One region of the Pantoea sp. X-Soil-TKNS-1211 genome, then DNA from elsewhere that is predicted to be linked to it. Evidence: predicted binding sites of a transcription regulator. Region 1 holds the regulator's gene; each other region holds the start of a gene.

Region 1 (4,590 bases):
TGCAACCGTGCGATCATCGTGGCGCACAATGCGACCTTCGATCATAACTTCCTGATGGCTGCCGCTGAGCGCGTCAGCCTGAAGCGCAATCCCTTTCATCCGTTCGCGACGTTCGATACCGCAGCATTAAGTGGATTAGTGTTGGGGCAGACCGTGCTGGCAAAAGCCTGCAAGGCGGCAGGAATGGATTTTGATAGCACTCAGGCGCATTCGGCCCTGTACGACACCGAACAAACTGCCATCCTGTTTTGTGAACTGGTGAACCGCTGGAAGCGCCTGGGTGGCTGGCCACTGGCATACAGTGACGATCTGTCGGAAGAAGACACCGCCGAGTGACCAAAAGAAAGGCCGACGATTGTCGGCCTTGCCATTATTCTGCTTCTTTATGCTTCTCAGCAGTTTCTTTAATCAGCGGCTGAAGTTCACCACGCTGGAACATCTCAACGATGATGTCGCAACCACCAACCAGCTCGCCATCAACCCACAGCTGCGGGAAAGTCGGCCAGTTAGCGTATTTTGGCAACTCAGCACGGATATCCGGGTTTTGCAGGATATCAACATACGCGAAGCGCTCACCACAGGCAGACAGAGCCTGTACCGCTTGTGCAGAGAAACCGCAGCTTGGCAGTTTCGGCGAACCTTTCATGTACAGCAGGATCGGGTTTTCTGCGATCTGGCGCTGGATTTTCTCAACAGTACTCATTATTGCCTTCCTTAATTCCTCACTTCGTGTTTGTTTATTGTAGCGACTTCACCCCCGCACTGAAAACGGGATTTTGCAGTCGAGGCACATCAATCGCCATGTTTGTTAAGTTCCAGTACCACACATAACATTTCCATATCATGAATAAGCATGAACCGATTAATAATTGGCAATATTTCTGCTGGGTTAACCAGCTGAAATCGCTCATTTTTGCCCCATATCAAGTCTGCTAACAGATTAATAGAAAAATGCCTTACCTTTTGGAAAAAAACTGGATTAGAATCATCTCGGCGCTGATCATTGATCAGATTTTTCTAACATAGCCGCAGGCTGTTACTTCAGACTGCTTAACCTGTAACCGGACTATGCGTTTACTCATTACGCTTTTTATGCTGGCTTTCGCTCAACTGTTTTTTAATGTGGCTTCTGCATCCCCGCATGCGCCCATCAATGCCAGTTTGCATAACGCTGAGAAGAAAAGTGCGCGCGAAGATGAGCGTCGTAAACGACGCCCGGTAAAAACCAGCACGAAGAAATCCCGCCTCGCCACCAGTGTTCAGAAGTTAAAGCTGAAAAAACAGCCGAAAACAGAAACCGCGCTGCATAAAACCCGGAGTAAAAAGACCCGGCTGAAATCGCCGTCAAAAAAATATGGTCATCAGCGTGTAGCAAAGAAAACTGAGAAGTTGGACGATGACCGCGATCTGACCACCATCAAGATGAGCAATTCTCATCGTCAGCGTTATCAGAAAGCGCGAGAGACCGCGATGAACAAACTGATGGGGCAGATTGGCAAACCTTACCAGTGGGGCGGCACCTCACCACATACCGGTTTCGATTGCAGTGGTTTGGTGTGGTATGCGTACAAGGACCTGGTCAAATACAAATTCCCACGCACCGCGAACGAAATGTACCACCTGCGTGATGCGGCACCGATTAAGCGTGACATGCTGGAGAAAGGGGATTTAGTGTTCTTCCGCATTAATCATCGTGGTACTGCCGATCATGTTGGCGTTTATCTTGGCAACGGCAAATTTATTCAGTCGCCACGAACCGGTAAAGATATTCAAATCAGTGCGTTGGGTGAGGATTACTGGTTGAAACACTATGTCGGCGCACGCCGTATGATGACGCCCAAGACCATCCGCTAGAGCAACCCGATCGAAAGAAGAAGCCGGACACTGATTTTCAGGTCCGGCTTTTTTATTAATGAAGGATCGCGGTGAAGCTGAATACGATAATCATTAGCAGCGCGCCCACGGTGGTAAACAGCGCCAGTTTCAGGTCTGTACTCATCACAACTCCTTAGTCACATTAATTGAAGGGTTATCGTGATTTTCTCACACCCCCCGGCAAAAATCTCGTGTTATCCGCGCCAGCTTGCTAGAATCGCCGCCTTTCGTTGCGCAACAGTTTTTGCGCACGCTGTGTTTGCGGCAAGTTAAAGTGTTATTGACTGAGTGTTAACGTCTTTTTCTTCGCCATTTGCCCCGAAAATCGGGGCGCAAAACCATTAGCAGACGCAAACGTTTAACAATATACTTATCAGTTAGTTGCGATAAGCCCGGGAGTACCATTTTCATGGCAACAATTAAAGATGTGGCGAAACGCGCCGGTGTCTCTACCACCACGGTTTCGCATGTCATCAACAAGACGCGTTTCGTCGCGGAAGAGACGCGTAACGCCGTATGGGAAGCGATCAAAGAGCTGCATTACTCGCCCAGCGCCGTGGCGCGCAGCCTGAAAGTTAACCACACCAAAACTCTGGGGCTGCTGGCCACCTCCAGTGAAGCCCCCTATTTCGCCGAAATTATCGAGGCAGTGGAAAACCATTGTTTCGATCGTGGTTACACGCTGATCCTTGGCAATGCGCATAACGATCTGCAAAAACAGCGCGCGTATCTGTCAATGATGGCGCAGAAGCGCGTCGATGGCCTGCTGGTCATGTGTTCTGAATACCCTGATGACCTGCTGACCATGCTGGAAGAAAATCGCAACATCCCGATGGTGGTGATGGACTGGGGTGCATCGCGTGGCGACTTTACTGATACGGTGCAGGATAACGCCTTCCAGGGCGGTTATCTTGCCGGTCGTTACCTGATAGAGCGTGGCCATCGTGACATCGGTGCTATTCCTGGACAAATGGAGCGCAACACCGGCGGTGGCCGTCATGCAGGATTCATGCAGGCGCTGAACGAAGCAGGCATCACTGCGCGCCCCGAGTGGATTGTGCAGGGTGATTTCGAACCGGAGTCAGGTTATCAGGCGATGCAGCAGATCCTCAATCAGAAACAACGCCCAACTGCGGTGTTCTGTGGCGGCGATATCATGGCTATGGGCGCGATTTGTGCCGCAGATGAAATGGGCCTGCGTGTGCCACAGGATATTTCGGTGATCGGTTATGACAACGTGCGCAACGCCCGCTATTTCACTCCCGCGTTAACCACCGTGCATCAACCCAAAGCCCAGTTGGGGGAAAAAGCGCTGGAAATGCTGCTGGATCGCATTACCAGCAAGCGTGAAGAACCGCAGACCATTGAGGTTCAGCCGACGCTGATTGAACGTCGTTCCGTCGCGGATGGCCCCTTCCGCGACTACCGCCGCTAAGCCTCCGTTTCGCTCAGCCATTCCTGGTTGAGCGTTTCGGCATCGCCAAGATAGGTCAACAACCAGCTCAATGCCGGTGAGTTGCGTTGTTCTGACCAGCTGACACAACAAGGGCTATCCGGGAACGGCGTGGGTAACGCTAACTCAGTTAGGGCACCGCTATCCAGCAACGGTCGGGCTAAATGGCCCGGCACCATGCCAACGCATAATCCAGCCAGCAAGCAGTCGAGGCCAGTTTCCCATTCCGGCACCACCAGTCGGCGCTGATTATCCAATGTCCAGGTCATACGTCGCGGCAGCGCCCGTGAGGTGTCTTCCAGCACCAGAGAAGGCCAGGCTCTCAGGGTCTCTTCGTCCAACAAGGTACTTTTCGCCAGTGGATGATCGGGACTGACCACACAGCGCCAGTTAAGTGCCCCCATGTCCTGAAAAGCGAAACGACCGCCAACCGGGATCGCCTGGGTGGCGCCAATTGCCACATCGACCCGCCCATCGGCCAGCGCATCCCAGACGCCGTTGAACACTTCATAGCTGATTATCAACTCCATATCGGGAAAGTGGCGATAGAAATCCTTGACCAATTGACGAGTACGCTGCGGTTTCACAATACAATCCACCGCAATACTGAGCTGACCACGCCAGCCATTCGCCAATTGTTGGCACTGCCGCCGCGTGGCCAGCATTTTTTTGATAACACTTCGCCCCTCACGTACAAAATGTTCTCCTGCCGCCGTTAACACCACTTCCCGATGCTGACGTTCGAACAACGGCACAGCCAACCAGGTTTCGAGCTGGCGCACCGTATAGCTGATGGCAGAAGGCACCCGGTGTAACTCCTGCGCCGCCGCACTGAAACTACCGGTTCGAGCCACAGCATCCACCACCTCAAGAGCGTATTCAGACCACATGTTTTTGCCTGCAAATTTTTTGATAGCACTGCGCAAATATTAACGTTTCACAAAGCCCCTCGCACGCTTTTACACTCCCCCGCGTTTACCTGTCTAAAGAGAATTACCATGTTGTCATCAAAAGGATTTCTGCCTTATCTTGCTTTACTCAGCATGCTGGGCTTTCTGGCTACGGATATGTACCTGCCGGCATTCGGTGCCATGCAGCAGGATTTTGCCACCACACCCGGCACGATCAGTGCCAGTCTCAGCCTGTTCCTTGGCGGGTTTGCCTGCGCGCAGGTGTTCTGGGGACCGCTGTCTGACCGATTCGGTCGTAAGCCGATTCTGCTGGCAGGATTAGTGATTTTTGCCCTCGGCTGCCTGGGGATG
Region 2 (4,590 bases), 1.3 Mb from region 1:
ACCAGTGAGCCAAACACATCCGACATCGACTCATTCAGTGCCCCCGATTGTGAGAAGTAAACTAACCCGGCTTCGCTCTCGGTTACACCGTGGGTCAGCTCATGTGCCACCACGTCGATGGCGATGGTAAAGCGATTAAAGATCTCACCGTCGCCGTCACCAAACACCATTTGCTGGCCGTTCCAGAAGGCGTTCTGGTACTCCTTACCATAATGCACAGTGCCATCCAGCTTCAGCCCCTGGTTATCCAGCGAGTTGCGTTGATAGATTTTCCAGTAGAAATCGTAAGTGATGCCGAGGTAGTCCCAGGCTTCTTCAGCGGCCACATCACCGTTGCCGGACTGGCCCTCCTGGCGAATCAGTGTGCCGGGCAGGGTTTGCGTATGTTCGGCATCGTAAATGGCGCGCACCACCTGACCCGGGGTTACGGCGCTGTTGGGAGACGCGGTGCGCTTATGTTCCGCCATCAGATGCTGAACGTGGGTCAGAGTGCGGCGCGCATAATCCTGCTGAGGAACGGAGCCATGCGCAATGATGTTGCGCAGGATGTAAGGAGGAATCACGCTGTAAGGCATACCAGACTCCCTGGCAGATGAATGTCCCAGAAAGTATAGCCAGGTCTTCGCGGCGCGATTAGGTACGGGGTTTACGTCCGGTTGTATTTTGCGGGGTGAGGGCGGTCACTTCACTTTCCACCCAACCATCATCCAGCCGGGTGCGCAGCAGGTCGCCTTTGCTCACTTGCTGCATTTTTTTCACCACATGGCCCTGGGTATCGGTGGTGACGCTAAAACCGCGCGCCAGCGTTGCCAACGGGCTGACCCCTTCCAGCTGTGCCGCCAGAGCGCCAAAGTGCTGGCGCTGCTGATTCAGTTGGTTTTGCATGCCCTGTTGCAGTCGGTATTGCCAGTGCTGCAGCTGTTGCTGTGCCCGCAGAATACGTGGCTGTGGCTGCTGTCCGTTCAGGCGTTGTTGCAGGCGATCCTGCTGTCGACGTGCGCTACGAAGACGCTGATCCATTGCATCGTTCAATTTCTGTTTCAGTTGCAGCAGCGCGGTATGCTGACGCGCCAGCCGCAACTGTGGGTGTTGCTGTTGCAAACGGTGCAGAATACGCGTGTAGCGCCGTTGCTGCTGTGCCAGATAGTAATCCATCGCCATTTCCAGCCGCTGCTGCTGGGATTGCAGACGGCGCAGCAGCTCCAACTGATTACGGCTCACCAGTTCGGCAGCCGCTGACGGTGTCGGCGCGCGCAGGTCGGCAACAAAATCGGCGATGGTGACATCAGTTTCATGCCCGACGGCGCTGACAATCGGCAGGCGGCTGGCAAAAATGGCGCGTGCCACCCGTTCGTCGTTAAAGCTCCACAAATCTTCCAGCGAACCGCCACCGCGTCCGACAATTAGCACATCACATTCATCTCGCAGGTTCGCCAGTTCGATGGCGCGCACAATCGCGGCTGGCGCATCCACTCCCTGTACCGCCGTAGGATAAATCACGACCGGCAGGGAAGGATTGCGACGATGCAGCACGCGCAACACATCGTGCAACGCTGCGCCGGTTGCTGAGGTGATCACCCCAACCTGACGCGCCGGGTCTGGCAATGGTTGTTTAAATTGCTGATCAAACAAGCCTTCTGCCGCCAGCCGGGTTTTCAACTGCTCAAACTGCTGCTGCAACAAGCCTTCACCGGCCGGATGCATGCTTTCGATAATCAGCTGATAGTCGCCACGCGGTTCGTACAGCGTGATACTGGCGCGCACCAAAACCTGCTGACCATGCTGAGGACGGAAAGCCACCCGACGGTTGCTGTTGCGGAACATGGCACAGCGTACCTGCGCGCCATCATCCTTCAGGGTGAAGTACCAGTGACCGGATGCGGGTTGGGTAAAGTTGGAGATTTCGGCACTGAGCCACACCAGGCCCATTTCATTTTCCAGCAGTTGGCGCACCGTGGTATTCAGGCGGCTGACAGTAAAAATATTGGCGGTTGGCGGTAGCGACATGTGATGGAGATCAAATATCAAATCAGAGGGTTAATCAACCGATACTACATGGCTGGTACAGGGGATCAAGAGTTTTTCTGAAAAAACACTGGAGGCAACCGATTTCGGCCTGTATAATGCCGCGGCAATATTTTATCTGTTCTCATTCACCCCCAGGTTGAGATATTGCCATGCTACGAATCGCAAAAGAAGCACTCACATTTGACGACGTTCTGCTCGTTCCTGCTCATTCTACCGTTCTGCCAAACACGGCCGATCTCAGCACCCAACTGACGAAAAACATTCGTCTGAACATCCCAATGCTCTCAGCGGCTATGGATACCGTGACCGAAGCCGGTCTGGCGATCGCGCTGGCACAGGAAGGTGGTCTGGGCTTTATCCACAAAAACATGTCAATTGAGCGCCAGGCGGATGAAGTTCGCAAGGTGAAGAAACACGAAAGCGGCGTGGTGACCGAACCACAAACCGTCCTGCCGACTACCTCGCTGGCGGAAGTGAAAGAACTGACCGAGCGTAACGGCTTTGCCGGTTACCCGGTGGTTAACGCCGATAACGAACTGGTGGGCATCATCACCGGTCGTGATGTGCGTTTCGTGACCGATCTGAGCCAGCCAGTTTCTGCGGTGATGACCCCGAAAGAGCGTCTGGTCACGGTGAAAGAGGGTGAAGCCCGCGACGTCGTGTTGCAGAAAATGCACGAAAAACGTGTTGAGAAAGCGCTGGTGGTGGACGATAGTTTCCACCTGCTGGGCATGATCACCGTAAAAGATTTCCAGAAAGCCGAACGTAAACCCAACGCCTGTAAAGATGCGCAGGGCCGTCTGCGTGTAGGTGCTGCGGTCGGTGCGGGTGCGGGCAACGAAGAGCGTGTTGACGCGCTGGTTGCCGCTGGCGTTGACATTCTGCTGATCGACTCCTCACACGGTCACTCTGAAGGCGTACTGCAACGTATCCGTGAAACCCGTGCGAAATACCCGGACCTCGAGATCATTGGCGGCAATGTCGCCACGGGTGCAGGCGCTCTGGCGCTGGCGCAGGCCGGCGTGAGCGCGGTGAAAGTGGGTATCGGCCCTGGCTCCATCTGTACTACTCGTATCGTGACTGGCGTCGGTGTTCCGCAGATCACCGCCGTCTCTGACGCTGTTGAAGCGCTGGAAGGCACGGGCATTCCGGTGATCGCCGATGGCGGTATCCGCTTCTCTGGCGACATCGCGAAAGCCATCGCGGCTGGTGCGGCGGCGGTCATGGTCGGTTCCATGCTGGCCGGTACGGAAGAATCTCCGGGTGAAATCGAGCTGTATCAGGGCCGTTCATTCAAATCCTACCGTGGTATGGGTTCACTGGGTGCGATGTCTAAAGGTTCTTCAGACCGTTACTTCCAGACCGATAACGCGGCTGACAAACTGGTGCCGGAAGGTATCGAAGGTCGCGTGGCTTACAAAGGTCGCCTGAAAGAGATCGTGCATCAGCAGATGGGTGGCCTGCGCTCCTGTATGGGTCTGACCGGTTGCCCGACTATCGATGATTTGCGTACTAAGGCAGAATTTGTGCGCATCAGCGGCGCGGGCATTCAGGAGAGTCACGTACATGACGTGACCATCACCAAAGAGTCGCCGAACTACCGCATGGGTTCATAATCCCGTAAGATTTACCGCCCGGCTCTGGCCGGGCGCTTTTATTATTAAGTCCATCCCAATGGAAACGCCGCAATGACGACTGAAAATATTCATAAACATCGCATTTTGATCCTCGATTTTGGTTCTCAGTATACGCAACTGGTCGCGCGCCGCGTGCGTGAGCTGGGCGTCTACTGCGAACTCTGGGCGTGGGATGTCACCGAAGAGCAAATTCGTCAGTTCAACCCGAACGGCATCATTCTTTCTGGCGGCCCGGAAAGTACGACTGAGCTGGACAGCCCGCGTGCGCCGGAATATGTCTTCAACGCTGGCGTACCGGTGCTGGGCGTGTGCTATGGCATGCAGACCATGGCGATGCAGCTGGGTGGTAAAGTTGAAGGTTCTACGGAACGTGAGTTTGGTTACGCGCAGGTTGAAGTGATCACCCCAAGCGCGCTGATTCGTGACATCGAAGATGCCATCAGCGACGCCGGTAAACCGCTGCTGGACGTGTGGATGAGCCACGGCGACAAAGTGACTGCCATCCCGGCTGACTTTGTCACCGTCGCCAGCACCGAAACCTGTCCGTTTGCCATCATGGCGAACGAAGAGAAGCGTTTCTACGGCGTGCAGTTCCACCCGGAAGTGACCCACACTCGTCAGGGGCTGCGTATGCTGGAGCGTTTTATCCGCGATATCTGCGGCTGTGAAGCGCTGTGGACCCCGGCAAAAATTATCGAAGATGCGGTTGAGCGGATTCGCGAGCAGGTAGGCAGCGACAAAGTTATCCTTGGCCTGTCTGGCGGTGTAGATTCTTCAGTCACCGCGATGCTGCTGCACCGCGCGATTGGCGACCGTCTGACCTGTGTATTCGTCGACAACGGCCTGCTGCGTCTGAACGAAGCCGATCAGGTGCTGGAGATGTTCGGTGACCACTTCGGCCTGAACATTGTCCACGTGGCGGCGG
Region 3 (4,590 bases), 1.4 Mb from region 1:
CACGCAGTTCCTCACCGTTGTGGCTGTTCACACGCTCTTCGTACGTACGGAAGTAGCCGTTCAGGGCCGGACGACCAAATTCGTTGTTGAACGCAGCGCCGCCCAGCGGACCTTCGGTCATGATATCCAGCGCGGTGACGATACGGTCAGGTTTGCCGAAATCCTCTTCCCACGGCTGTTCAAAGCCCGGAATACGCAGGTTGGAAACCGAGAAGCCCACCAGACCCGCTTTGGGTTTGGCACCACGTCCGGTTGCACCTTCGTCACGGATTTCGCCACCGGAACCGGTCGCGGCACCCGGCCACGGCGAAATCGCCGTCGGGTGGTTGTGGGTTTCTACCTTCATCAGGATATGGGCTTGTTCCTGATGGAAGTTGTATTCGCCTTTTTCAGCATCCGCGTAGTAGCGGCCTACTTCAGAACCTTCCATCACCGCCGCATTGTCTTTATACGCAGACAGCACGTGATCCGGCGTTTGTTCGAAGGTGTTTTTGATCATTTTAAACAGCGACTTCGGCTGTTTTTCGCCGTCGATAATCCAGTCGGCGTTGAAAATTTTGTGACGGCAATGTTCAGAGTTCGCCTGCGCGAACATATAGAGTTCAATGTCGTTCGGGTTGCGGCCCAGGTGGGTGAAGGCATCCAGCAGGTAGTCGATTTCGTCATCGGCCAGTGCCAGCCCCAGCGTAGTGTTGGCTTGCTCCAGCGCCTGGCGGCCACCACCCAGCACATCCACGCTTTTCAGCGGTTGCGGTTCATGGTGAGCAAACAGCTGCTGCGCCTCGTTGAGATCACCAAACACGGTTTCCATCATGCGGTCATGCAGCAGGCTGGCGAGAGTTTGCCACTGCGCATCACTCAGCTCAGGAGCCTGCACGTAGAACGCCATGCCGCGTTCCAGACGACGCACCTGCGGCAGATCGCAGTTGTGGGCGATATCGGTCGCCTTGGAAGACCAGGGTGAAATGGTGCCGGGACGTGGAGTCACCAGTAACAGACGCCCTTGTGGCGCATGCTCGGCGAGAGACGGACCGTATTTCAGCAGGCGTTGCAGGCGGGCTTTTTCGTCCGCACTCAGCGGCGCGCTGACATCGGCAAAATGGACGTACTCGGCGTAAATATCACTCACCGGCAGATGAGCGTCCTGAAAGCGGGTCAGCAGTTTGTTTACACGAAATGCCGACAGGGCGGGCGAACCACGCAGAATTTCCATCATTAAAGATCTCTCGTCTTCGAAGCGCCGGGCGACGCTTCATTGGGCGCAACAGGGAAAACGGGGCGTATTATAGAGAAACGGCACCGGTTACGAAACCGTTTGCGCAGAATTTATGGCTATTTATGGGTATTAGCAATTGCCTGAAAATTGCACAAATCTTGCTATATAAGTTGCTCCGGCCCGCTTTGTTGCGCAAAATGCCCTTCGCTCTGGGAGTTCAAACAAGATCAATACTGCCTATTAAAAGACAGAGGCCTTAGAGCCAGCGAGAGACAACTATTTGAAACGCCTGAAATTAAACTATCTGTTCATCGGTCTGATCACCGTGCTACTTGCGCTGGCACTGTGGCCATCAATCCCCTGGTACGGGGGTGGTAAAGACGCGATATCGCAGATCAAATCGCGGGGAGTGCTGCGCATCAGTACCGTCAACTCCCCACTGACTTACTACACCGTCAATAATGCCCCAGCCGGTATGGACTACGAGCTGGCGAAGCGTTTCGCCGATTATCTGGGCGTCAAACTTGAAGTCACCGTGCGACCGAACCTCGGCGATCTGTTTGACGATCTTGATGATGGTAAAGCGGATTTGCTGGCGGCGGGTCTGATCTACAACAACGATCGCATCGCCCGTTATCAGACCGGACCGAGTTATTACTCGGTATCGCAACAGCTGGTATACCGCATTGATAAGCCGCGACCGAAGAACCTCGGTAACCTGAAAGGCCGGTTGGTGGTGCAGTCCGGTTCGGCGTACCTGTCAACTTTACGTTCCGCTAAAGCCAATTACTATCCCGAACTCGACTGGTCAATCGCCGCCGATCAGGGACAAAAAGCGCTGCTGGAAGCGGTGGCGGATGGCAAGCTGGATTATACCGTCGGGGATTCTGTCACCATCGGCTTGCTACAACGTATCCATCCACAGCTGGCGGTGGCCTTCGACATCACTGACGAAGAGCCGGTCACCTGGTATCTGCCGCGTAATGAACAGGATGACAGCCTGAACGCCGCAATGCTCGACTTTTATAGCCAGATGGGCGAAGAGGGTACGATGGCGCGACTGGAAGAAAAGTATCTTGGTCACGTCGGCACCTTTGATTATGTCGATACCCGCACCTTCCTGCGCGCGATAGACAACACGTTGCCAGATATTAAGCCGTTATTTGAAAAGTATGCCTCCAGCATCGACTGGCGTTTACTGGCTGCCGTCTCCTATCAGGAGTCACACTGGAACCCACAGGCGACGTCCCCCACTGGCGTACGCGGCATGATGATGCTAACGCGCAATACCGCCGACAGTCTTAACGTTGCCGATCGCCTCGACCCAGAGCAAAGCATCCGTGGCGGCAGCGAGTACCTGCAACGGATGATTGAAAAAGTCCCCAGCACCATCCCGGATGATGAACGTATCTGGTTTGCGCTGTCCGCTTATAACATGGGTTACGCACATATGCTGGATGCGCGCAAGCTGACCGCCAAACAGGGCGGCAACCCGGACAGTTGGGCTGATGTGAAGCTGCGTTTGCCGATGTTAAGTCAGAAACGTTATTACGCACAGACCACTTATGGTTATGCCCGCGGACAAGAAGCATACAACTACGTCGAGAACATCCGTAAGTATCAGATTAGTCTGGAGGGTTACTTGCAGGAGCAGGAGAGACGTCTGGCGCAGCAATCAGCGCTGGAAGCAGAACTGGGTGCTGGTTACCCGGCAGTTGAACCCAAAATTGCGATGAATTAACCGGCGTTACGCTGCGTCTGCCGCAGCGCTTTCTTTTGCTCACGGCGCATGCGGAAAAAATCACTCAACATCGCTGCACATTCCTCCGCCAGCACGCCAGAATCGATCTGTATCTGGTGATTCATCCCCGGATGCCCAATCACATCCAGCAGCGAACCGGCAGCGCCGGTTTTTTCATCTTTTGCGCCGTACACCAGCCGGGTAATCCGGCTGTGCACCATCGCCCCGGCACACATCACGCAAGGCTCCAGCGTGACATACAACGTGGTATCCAACAGGCGATAGTTTTCCAGCACTTTACCGCCCTGACGGAGCGCCATCATTTCCGCGTGTGCCGTCGGATCATGCTGACCAATTGGTCGGTTCCAGCCTTCGCCAATCACCGTGTCGCCCTGTACCAGCACCGCACCAACCGGCACTTCACCCTGCTCCCACGCCAGGCGTGCGAGACGCAATGCGTGACGCATCCAGTATTCATCTGTCTGTGAGTTCACCAGGTTACTCCTGCGGGCTGTTAAGGCGGCGCATTATAACGGAATCGAAGGGTTATTCCAGTTGTTGCAAATCACCCTGCGGGGTGACACGCCAGCGATGCTGACAAAAGAACAGCAGCGGGTTGTCCTGCTTGCTGTCGCTGTAGCCACTGTATAATTGAAGCGGCGTGCCGATCTTTTCCTCCAGCTGCGCCACTTTTTCATGCCCCAGGCAACGCATCGCCAGTACCCGTCCTCCACGACCTGGCTTCATCTGGCTGGCGATCAACTGCACGCGCGGCAGAAAAGATGAGTCGAAATAGACCTGCTCGACCAGCGATTGTGGTGAACCGGTAATCAACCAGACATCCGCATCATCGCTGCTGAGATAGTCGGTCAGCCGTTGCTGGACCACCGGAAAAGCGGTGACACGCTGACGGAACCAGCGGGCAAATTCCGCTTCACGTTGCAACAGGCGTTTTTCACTGTGCCCAAAGGTGATCGCCCACAGTAGCAAACTCATCGGCCAGCGCGCGGCGCGACCTTTCAACAACAATCCCACGCCGATCACGGGCAATAATGGCAGCACCAGCAGCAAATTCAGCGGCTGATGTTTCAGCAGATAGCGCATAAATGTACCGAACATATCCTGCTGATGCAGCGTGCCGTCGAGATCAAAAAACACCACGCGTCGTTGCGTACCCTTTGTCAAACCACTCTCCTGGTATTCTGCCGCATGTGCCTTACAGTGTAGCCAGCATCCACGGTCGGGGTGAAAAGTGTCATTTTTAATTCCAATGACTACAATGCCTGCTGAATAGTTTATTCTCTTGGTCGGTAGTCTGTCATGCGACATTCCCTGCCGCATACATCAGACTTAAAACGCATTACGTTCTGAATTAAGGATCGGACATGAGTTCATTGCTGCGGATTCGCCAGCTTTATCCGCGCCTGGCGCTTAATGAGCGTCGGCTGGCGGATTTTTTGTTGTCGCAGCCAGATCGGGCGCGGCATCTGAGTTCGCAAAAACTGGCAGAAGAATCTGGAGTCAGCCAGTCCAGCGTGGTCAAATTCGCCCAGAAGTTGGGCTATAGAGGCTTCCCGGCATTAAAACTGGCACTGAGCGAGTCATTGGCCGATCGCGATGCCATCACCGTGCA
Region 4 (4,590 bases), 950 kb from region 1:
GGTGCCGTTTTTCTGGACCGCGCACTACGGCACGCGCTACGAATATCTGGGACACGCCACGGAATGGGATGAATACCGTTTGCTGGGATCATTACAGGACAAGCGCTTTATCGCTTTTTACGGACAGCAAGGAAAGCTAGCGGCAGTCTGTTCAGCAGGGATGTATACCTTGACGGCAATGCTGGTGGAACTGATGCAGCAGCCGATGACGATGGCGCAGGGAATGGCGCTGTTCGAGGAGTATCAAGGTTAAATACCCATTTCGTAGCGGCGCGAGTTATCACGCGTTTTGATTTGTCGGCGCACGAATAACAGCGCGATAAATCGCGCCGCCATCAGAGCAGGATGCTCGGCTACTGCTTACTCAGCGCTTCCGATTTCCTCATGCACTGCTGCATCGCTTCGATCACCGCCGCGCGGAAGCCTTTCTCTTCCAGCACTTTCACCGCTTCAATGGTGGTGCCACCGGGTGAACACACCATGTCTTTAAGCTCGCCGGGGTGTTTGCCGGTCTCCAGCACCATCTGCGCCGATCCCTTCACCGCTTGCGCGGCAAACTGATATGCCTGGGCGCGGGGCATGCCTCCCAGCACCGCAGCATCGGCCATCGCTTCAATAAACATAAAGACATAAGCAGGTGCTGAGCCGCTGACGCCAACCACGGCGTGAATCAGGTATTCGCTGACCACGGCGGCTTTACCGAAACTCTCGAAAATCGCTACCACTTCATCGGTTTCATGCTGCTCAACCAGCACATTCGGCGTCACTGAGGTCATACCTTCATTGACCAACGAGGGCGTATTTGGCATCACGCGGATGATTTTACGATCGTGACCCAGCACTGCCGCCAGCGAATCCAACGTTACACCGGCGGCAATCGATACCACCAGTGTCTCTTTTTTCAACTGGCCCGCCAGGTCTTTCAGTACTTTGAGAATTACATTCGGTTTCACCGCACCAAACAGGATATCGACTTCCCGCGCCAGGCTTTCGGCACTCTCCGCCGCCGTCACGCCATATTGCTGCGCCAGAGCCTGATTGGTGGCTGGCTTGCGATCATAAACCCAGATATTGGCCGGGGCGATTTGTCCGCTGTTCACCAGACCGCTGATGATCGCTTTTGCCATATTGCCGACACCAATAAACCCGATTTTCTTATCCAGCATTGCGTGATCCTTTAAATGGTTCAATTTTCTGTATCGGTTAGCTTACGTGGCTGACTGATGCAATCAAATTAAATTTGCCATTCTGGCGCAGAACCGGAAGATCACACGCATTCCCTGTGAGAAAGGATCAATTATGTCGATTTGGGTTGATGCTGATGCCTGCCCCAATGTCATCAAAGAAGTACTGTACCGTGCCGCAGAACGCACACAAATCCTGGTGACCTTTGTCGCTAACCAGCCGCTGCGCGTACCGCCTTCACCGTGGCTGAAAACTTTGCAGGTGGCGGCAGGTTTTGATGTGGCCGATAACGAGATTGTCAAACGTGTACAGCCGGGTGAACTGGTGATTACCGGCGATATTCCGCTTGCGGCGGAAGTGTTGGAAAAGGGGGCTGCGGCGTTGAATCCGCGGGGTGAACGTTATTCGCCAGATACTATTCGTCAGCGTTTAACCATGCGCGACTTTATGGAAACCATGCGTGCCAGCGGTATTCAAAGCGGCGGTCCGTCGGCTCTCAGCCCACGCGACCGCCAGCAGTTTGCTAACGAACTGGATAAGTGGTTACGTCAACGGCGTTAGACAAAGCTGTCGTCGTCGTCGTTGAAACCGTCATTGCCGCCGAAATCGCTGAAATCATTGTTGTCGGCGAAGCTATTGTCCCAGCTGCTGGTATTATCGTTCAGGAACGCGTTGTTACTGTCGTTGACACCATTAAAGGTATCGAGATTGTCGTCAATCTGCGGCAATGCCGGCTCATTGATGATATTCACAATCTCTTCCGGCTGCGAATGATGGAACAGGCTGGTCAGCATATCAGCCATCACCACACCACCGGCGACGCCCACTGCGGTCTGCAATGCGCCGCCGAGAAAACCGGTGCCGCGCGCTGGTGGGGCACTGGCGTATTGAGGTTGCTGATATTGTGGCTGCTGGGGCGGAGCGCTATTCCACACTGGCTGTTGCTGCTGCGGTTGTGCAGCCGGGCGTGACCCGCCGCCAAACAGGCTGGAGAGGAAACCGCCGCTGCTCTGCTGCGGAGCCTGTTGCTGCTGCGCCTGCGCCAGACGATTCTCCAGCTCACCGATTTGGGCATTGAGCTTTTTCATCGCCGCTTCCTGAATCAGGATGGCCTGTGCCATGTAGTAGGGCGCGCCAGGCTGTGACAGCACATGTTGTTTGATTAACTGCTCTGCGCCCGCATCACGCGGACCGCTCTGGCTCTCGGCCTGTTTCAGACGGCTGAACAGGCTTTCAATTAACTGTTGTTCTTCGCTCTGCATGGTACACCTCCGTTTGCGAGTTATCCCACTATATGCGGTCGGGATGACAGAAAGTAAATCAGCGCGCTGGTAAGCAAATGTTGCTCGTGCTTACACTTTAAAGGATGCACAAATCTCGCATGATTTTTCCTTTATTAATTAAATAGATAAGAGATTACATGGTCAAGATACGCGTAAATCGTGCTTCGCCTGTGGCTGATGAAATGAAATCCAGGTATCATGCGACGCAATATTGACCTGATGACGTTGCCCGCGCGGCACAACACGGCGGAGGATGAGCCAGGATGTCATTACCCATCTATCTGATCGGCGCACGCGGTTGCGGTAAAACCACCATTGGCCAGGCGCTGTCGCAGGCACTCGGTTACGCCTTTCGTGATACCGACCATCACCTGCAAATGACAACCCAGCGTACCGTTGCGGAAATCGTCGCGGCTGAAGGCTGGGATAGCTTTCGCGCGCGTGAAACTGAATCACTTCAAGCGGTTACAGCTCCCGGTACGATCATTGCCACCGGCGGCGGTATGGTGCTGGCTGAGGTCAATCGTCGCTTTATGCGCGAGCATGGTCAGGTTATCTGGTTGAATGCGCCATCCTCGGTGCTGGCGGACCGTCTGGAGCGTCAGCCGGAAGCGGGTCAGCGCCCAACGTTAACCGGTCGCCCGATTGCCGAAGAGATGGGAGATATCCTGCGTCAGCGTGCGCATCTCTACCATCAGACTTCTCATCATGAAGTGAATGCGATGCAGTCGCCGGACCTGGTGGTGGAAGCGATCCTGCAATCCCTTTCACTGGCGCGCGCCAGCTAACGCGCGCCGCTACACAGATTTTTCCTCCTTTAAATTGTCGTAATCCCTGTTGTCTATACTTAACAACGGGCAGGGGATTGCTGCTGTCCGTTTGGATAACTGACATACCCAGGAGGGAAATGTATGCCGTCAAAACCACCTTATCCACGCCATGCGCGTATCGTCACGGTTGAAAAAGGTACGCCGGGAAATACCGTTACCTGGTACGAATTACGCGCCGATCATCCACGTCCGGACTCGCTGATTAGCGAACATAAAACTGAAGCGGAAGCGCAGGATGCCAAAATTCGCTATGAAGATGTGGAAAAAGAGTAATATCGGCTGGCAGGGATGCCAGTAATGACTTTCCGGTATTAACCGTTTTTTTCTCTTCCTGCGAATTCGCTGCAAAGTCGCCAGAAAGTTATCGTCTTTTCTGCGCTTAATTCTCCCTGCCTGATAAAATCACCCAGTTTTAACTTTATCCCTCATTTTATGCTGCCTTAATTTCCTGTTGTTTTCTTCGGTACAAAATTTGCGCTTGACCACAAAAACCTGACGTTTTACTTTCGGGGTATTGATTAAGGAACTTAGTTCCAAATAGTGAAACTACTTTTATGACCACACTCGAAAATGCCGCCGCAGTGCTTAAGTTGTTCCAGCGCTTCGGCGTGACGCAGGGGCATCCTGGTCTCACCTTTACCGAGGTGGTTGAGGCATTAGCATTGCCTAAAAGTACCGTTTCCCGTTTGCTGGCGACCATGGAAAGTCAGGGATTGCTGGAGCGCGATCCGGATAGCCGCTGCTTCCATATCGGCCGCGTACTGCTGTCGGTAGCGGGCCACTATCTCTCCACACCGCTGGTGGATAGCGCCTCAGGGGCGATGGCGCGCCTGGCGTCCAGTACGGGTTGTATGGGCTATATCTCGGTGCTGGATGGGCACGATATTCTCGTGATGCGCATGTACCACGGGCGTTTTTTTACCCAGTTAGTCACGCCACCGGGCACGCGGATGCCGGCAGCGGGGACGTCCACGGGTCGTGTGCTGCTGGCGCAAAGCAGCGATGAAGAGGTGCGTTCGCGCTTTGCTGATGAGTGGCACGCTGCCTCACTTAATTCTCCGTTGGATCTTGAAGCGCTGTGCGCCGAACTGGGGACTATCCGTCGTCAGGGGTGGGCGCTGGCACGTAATGAAACACTACCCGGCATCAGCTCGATGGCGGTAGCAGTCACCAATAAACATCGCGGTGAAAGTGTCGCTCTCTGTCTCTCATTTCTTTCACAAGAAGCAGCCCCGGGTTATCCGGAAGCGTTGCTCAATGAATTACGCGCCACGGCCGCCATCATGGCCGAA

What was found. Region 1 encodes PurR, which represses purine synthesis genes. Its sites were predicted from a motif close to CANGCAAACGTTTGCNTG; they were not measured.
Positions count from the first base shown of each region.
Region 2: guaB (IMP dehydrogenase) is a predicted target of PurR. The motif match lies at 2,099-2,116, and genes of this name have one in related genera.
Region 3: purL (phosphoribosylformylglycinamidine synthase) is a predicted target of PurR. The motif match lies at 1,305-1,322, and genes of this name have one in related genera.
Region 4: aroL (shikimate kinase AroL) is a predicted target of PurR. The motif match lies at 2,450-2,467, and genes of this name have one in related genera.

Region 1 covers NZ_AP035953.1:1,964,883-1,969,472, reverse strand. Annotated here, with positions in the region: gene rnt (ribonuclease T) at 1-336, shown strand, start outside; gene AC6I8W_RS09460 (Grx4 family monothiol glutaredoxin) at 371-706, opposite strand; gene AC6I8W_RS09455 (C40 family peptidase) at 1,069-1,854, shown strand; gene cydH (cytochrome bd-I oxidase subunit CydH) at 1,910-1,999, opposite strand; gene purR (HTH-type transcriptional repressor PurR) at 2,285-3,310, shown strand; gene punR (DNA-binding transcriptional activator PunR) at 3,307-4,218, opposite strand; gene punC (purine nucleoside transporter PunC) at 4,327-4,590, shown strand, end outside.
Region 2 covers NZ_AP035953.1:3,280,094-3,284,683, reverse strand. Annotated here, with positions in the region: gene AC6I8W_RS15515 (M4 family metallopeptidase) at 1-575, opposite strand, end outside; gene xseA (exodeoxyribonuclease VII large subunit) at 634-2,007, opposite strand; gene guaB (IMP dehydrogenase) at 2,178-3,644, shown strand; gene guaA (glutamine-hydrolyzing GMP synthase) at 3,717-4,590, shown strand, end outside.
Region 3 covers NZ_AP035953.1:3,328,832-3,333,421, forward strand. Annotated here, with positions in the region: gene purL (phosphoribosylformylglycinamidine synthase) at 1-1,216, opposite strand, end outside; gene mltF (membrane-bound lytic murein transglycosylase MltF) at 1,497-2,957, shown strand; gene tadA (tRNA adenosine(34) deaminase TadA) at 2,954-3,451, opposite strand; gene yfhb (phosphatidylglycerophosphatase C) at 3,504-4,142, opposite strand; gene AC6I8W_RS15735 (MurR/RpiR family transcriptional regulator) at 4,343-4,590, shown strand, end outside.
Region 4 covers NZ_AP035953.1:1,017,723-1,022,312, forward strand. Annotated here, with positions in the region: gene AC6I8W_RS04580 (FAD-dependent oxidoreductase) at 1-253, shown strand, start outside; gene proC (pyrroline-5-carboxylate reductase) at 354-1,166, opposite strand; gene AC6I8W_RS04590 (YaiI/YqxD family protein) at 1,300-1,746, shown strand; gene AC6I8W_RS04595 (DUF2076 domain-containing protein) at 1,743-2,447, opposite strand; gene aroL (shikimate kinase AroL) at 2,732-3,256, shown strand; gene AC6I8W_RS04605 (YaiA family protein) at 3,380-3,571, shown strand; gene AC6I8W_RS04610 (IclR family transcriptional regulator) at 3,853-4,590, shown strand, end outside.